Regions from separate parts of the Anaerobacillus sp. 63XJN7_5_ISO-PGPR-S23-430 genome, predicted to be linked through region 2. Evidence: a T-box and tRNA genes for the amino acid it is inferred to sense, from the RefSeq annotation. Region 2 holds a T-box; the other holds one or more tRNA genes.
The links. The T-box of region 2 lies ahead of thrS (threonine--tRNA ligase). A T-box ahead of a tRNA ligase gene usually reads a tRNA of that ligase, here a tRNA-Thr.
Positions count from the first base shown of each region.

Region 1: it has a tRNA-Thr gene. The T-box ahead of thrS (threonine--tRNA ligase) is inferred to sense a tRNA for this amino acid. The anticodon was not compared.

Region 1 is NZ_CM149686.1:171,956-174,139, reverse strand. Features, by position in the region: gene rocF (arginase) at 1-494, opposite strand, end outside; tRNA gene AC0VYJ_RS01000 (tRNA-Ala) at 754-829, opposite strand; tRNA gene AC0VYJ_RS00995 (tRNA-Gly) at 833-906, opposite strand; tRNA gene AC0VYJ_RS00990 (tRNA-Gly) at 917-991, opposite strand; tRNA gene AC0VYJ_RS00985 (tRNA-Lys) at 995-1,070, opposite strand; tRNA gene AC0VYJ_RS00980 (tRNA-Tyr) at 1,075-1,159, opposite strand; tRNA gene AC0VYJ_RS00975 (tRNA-Thr) at 1,170-1,245, opposite strand; tRNA gene AC0VYJ_RS00970 (tRNA-Val) at 1,323-1,398, opposite strand; tRNA gene AC0VYJ_RS00965 (tRNA-Glu) at 1,421-1,495, opposite strand; tRNA gene AC0VYJ_RS00960 (tRNA-Thr) at 1,502-1,577, opposite strand; tRNA gene AC0VYJ_RS00955 (tRNA-Asn) at 1,582-1,656, opposite strand; rRNA gene rrf (5S ribosomal RNA) at 1,667-1,783, opposite strand; rRNA gene AC0VYJ_RS00945 (23S ribosomal RNA) at 2,040-2,184, opposite strand, start outside.
Region 2 is NZ_CM149686.1:2,997,303-2,999,486, reverse strand. Features, by position in the region: gene AC0VYJ_RS15800 (putative sporulation protein YtxC) at 1-670, shown strand, start outside; T-box leader at 727-942, shown strand; gene thrS (threonine--tRNA ligase) at 985-2,184, shown strand, end outside.

The DNA of each region.
Region 1 (2,184 bases), 1.5 Mb from region 2:
ATTTTAGGTGAATATCCTGAAATGCTAGTTAAAGACTCATCACCAATACCAAGACTAACTGCAAGTGGCATTCCATGAATATTTCCTGATGGTGACGTTTCGGAGTTATTTAAATCACCATGCGCATCGTACCAAATAACGCCTAAATTTTCATAATTACGTGCTACACCGGCAAGAGTGCCAATAGCAATACTATGATCTCCACCAAACACTAGTGGAAAGCGCTTTCGATTAATCACTTCATTTACAACATTTGAAAGCTTTTCGCTAGCATCAGCAACTTCTTTCAAATTTTTAAGTTGATGATCCTGTTCTTCTGGACGCTTTTCTGGCCTTCCTATTTCAATATCCCCAAGATCTTCAATATCGTAATTCAAATTTGATAACCGTTCTACAATTCCAGCATATCTGATCGCACTTGGACCCATGTCTACCCCGCGTCTCATTTGGCCAAGATCCATTGGTACTCCTATAATCGAAAGTTTATTATTCATTATGTAGCCTCCTCGTATCCTAGTCTAGCTCTATTCTACCCATATTCCAGTAAATGACTCAACCTGACATAAAATACGAATAAATATTCATACAATTACGTAAATTGATGTTCTTTACGGATAAATATAAGGAACAGTAGCCTGGCCGTGGAGGATCTGAATCATATATCATCTGCAAGGCGCATTAGAAATAGAAAAGTTTCCTACTTCAAAATGATTTTATGACATAAAAAAAACCCTAAACATTGTTTAAGGAAAATGGTGGAGCCTAGCGGGATCGAACCGCTGACCTCCTGCGTGCAAGGCAGGCGCTCTCCCAGCTGAGCTAAGGCCCCATTTGGAGCGGGTGATGGGGATCGAACCCACGACATCAGCTTGGAAGGCTGAGGTTTTACCACTAAACTACACCCGCATATAAAGTTTGGAGCGGAAGACGGGATTCGAACCCGCGACCCCCACCTTGGCAAGGTGATGTTCTACCACTGAACTACTTCCGCATATGGTGAGCCATGAAGGACTCGAACCTTCGACCCTCTGATTAAAAGTCAGATGCTCTACCAACTGAGCTAATGGCTCTTACTGGTGGAGGGGGACGGATTCGAACCGCCGAACCCTGAGGGAGCGGATTTACAGTCCGCCGCGTTTAGCCACTTCGCTACCCCTCCACTGGAAAAATGGTGCCGGCCAGAGGACTTGAACCCCCAACCTACTGATTACAAATCAGTTGCTCTACCAATTGAGCTAGGCCGGCAAATATATAGTATTAACAAATAAAAAAGAGTGCACTCTACTGAGTACTCCTGAAGGTAAAGCAATTATTAAGAAAAATGGTGGAGGATGACGGGCTCGAACCGCCGACCCTCTGCTTGTAAGGCAGATGCTCTCCCAGCTGAGCTAATCCTCCACAGAGTATAGATAAATTAAATTGGTGACCCGTACGGGATTCGAACCCGTGTTACCGCCGTGAAAGGGCGGTGTCTTAACCGCTTGACCAACGGGCCATGTCCTGGAGCTTCCAACCGGATTCGAACCGATGACCCCTTCCTTACCATGGAAGTGCTCTACCTGCTGAGCTATGGAAGCATAATGGCTCCACAGGTAGGATTCGAACCTACGACCGATCGGTTAACAGCCGATTGCTCTACCACTGAGCTACTGTGGAATATTGGTCAGCCTGGCAACGTCCTACTCTTGCAGGGGGAGATCCCCCAACTACCATCGGCGCTGAAGAGCTTAACTTCCGTGTTCGGCATGGGAACGGGTGTGGCCTCTTCGCCATCATTACCAGACTAATCAAAGGTTGTTCCACTAGAAAGTGTTTAACCAAGGACAAGATATATCTTACTATATTTCTTTATAAAGATCAAGAAAAATTTTCATTCCTTGAAAACTAGATAGCACGCACAACGTTTTCCAATAACAATGTCTAGTTCCGCAGGCTACATTCTTGCCCATTTCACTCTTTCACTTCAGGCGAAAAGCGCCTTACGTTCAAGAGCTCCAATGGTCTACGAAAGTGACCAAGCCTGCTTTACTTTTCGTTTTTAGGTTAAGCCCTCGATCGATTAGTATTCGTCAGCTCCACGTGTTGCCACGCTTCCACCCCGAACCTATCTACCTCATCATCTCTAAGGGATCTTACCAGCTTCATGCTGTGGGAAATCTCATCTCGAGGGGGGCTTCATGCTTA
Region 2 (2,184 bases):
CATTGCTAACTGTGTGAGTACCTTCTATGAGAAGCGTTGGATGGAACAGCTATTAACTTCAACGTATTATTATCAAGATAAAGATGAAATTGGTGAAATTACATCCATTGCTCGAAGTATTGGAGATGGGGATAAAGAAGACTATCCAGGTGCTCATCGCTATGCTAATCGAAGGGACGTACTGCTTCAGTCAACATTATCGTGTATTGAACAGGGTGGAACCATTTTGTTTGATTCTTTTTTAAGATTTCGAACGGGTCCTTATCGTGCTTTGCTAAATGAATTGATTGGAGAAGCGATTGACGAATATAAACTTGAACAAGAATATCAAAACTTCGTTGAAGGTTTAAGAATTCTATTGCGATCCAGGCAATCTCTTCAGAAAAAAGTAGTTCTTGTTTATGATAAAACATATCAATTATTTGATATGAATGGGTCACTATTAACTGGTATAGAAGGGAAGTTGGAAGATCTTCCTGTTGGGCTAACCATAGATGAGATAGATTCTGAAATTCTATTTCCCCTTCTGCTGCTTGCTCCAGAAGAAGTTTGTATTTACACGGATGATTCCGATGAGGGGCTCGTTCAAACAATCCGAAATGTGTTTGAAGAAAGGTTAAGTTTTTTTCCGTATCGTATGTCTAAACTATTTTTTTCAGGCAATCCTTAAAATAAGCTTGATTTTCATATGTACACTACTTATAATACCTACATACACGCATATACGTAATTGTTACGATAAGGACATGGGATGTGTTGTTAGCTTTCAGAGAGGGAAGGATTGGTGCGAACTTCCTAGCGAGACGAGCATACTTACCACCTTTGAACTCTGCCCTGGAAATGGGGTGGCGTTTCTGCTACGTTACAGCAGTCTGAGCCGTATAGGTTATTATCTTATGCGGGAAGCAGGGTGGAACCACGAGATCAACACTCGTCCCTTTTGGGATGGGTGTTTTTTATATGCAAAAAAAGGAGTGAAGAAGCATGGCTGAAATGGTAAAAATAACGTTTCCTGACGGTTCTGTAAAGGAATTTAATAAAGGGACAACAACGGAAGAGATTGCAAGCTCAATCAGCCCGGGCCTAAAGAAAAAGGCTCTTGCAGGAAAAGTGAATGGTGTTCTTTTTGATTTGAGACGCGAAATTGAAGAAGATGCTTCTATTGAAATTGTAACACCTGAAAGTGAAGACGGTCTTGAAGTGCTTCGTCATAGTACAGCGCACCTTATGGCACAGGCAATTAAACGCCTCTACAGTGATGTAAAACTAGGAGTAGGGCCGGTTATTGATAGTGGTTTCTACTATGATATTGACTGCCCTGTATCTATTACGCCTGAGGACCTGCCTAAGATTGAGAAAGAAATGAAGAAAATCATTAATGAAAATCTTGAAGTGAAGCGTATCGTTGTAAGTCGCAGTGAAGCAGAGAAAATGTTTAAAGAGATTGGCGATGAGCTCAAATTAGAGCTATTAGAAGCTATTCCTGCTGACGAACAAGTGACAATTTATGAACAGGGTGAATTCTTTGACCTTTGTCGTGGACCACACGTTCCATCTACTAGTAAGATTAAAGCCTTTAAATTACTTTCGATTGCAGGCGCTTATTGGCGTGGAGATAGCGAAAACCAGATGCTTCAACGCATTTATGGAACAGCTTTTCCAAAGCAATCTCAAGTTGAAGAATACCTTCATCTTTTAGAAGAAGCTAAAGAACGTGATCACCGCAAACTCGGTAAAGAACTTAAGCTATTTACTATTTCCCAAGAGGTAGGACAGGGACTTCCGATTTGGTTGCCAAGAGGGGCGACTATTCGTCGGACGATTGAACGATATATTGTAGATCTTGAGGAACGTCTTGGGTATAACCATGTATATACACCTCACCTTGCAAATGTTGATCTATATAAAACAAGTGGTCACTGGGATCACTATCAGGATGATATGTACCCTCCGATGAAAATGGATGAAACAGAAGAACTTGTTCTTCGTCCAATGAATTGCCCGCATCATATGATGATTTATAAAAACGATCTGAAAAGCTATCGTAGTCTTCCATACCGCGTTGCGGAGCTTGGAACAATGCATCGATATGAAATGTCTGGAGCGCTAGCAGGTCTTCAGCGCGTACGTTCGATGACGCTAAATGACGCTCACATCTTCTGTCGTCCTGATCAAATCAAGCAA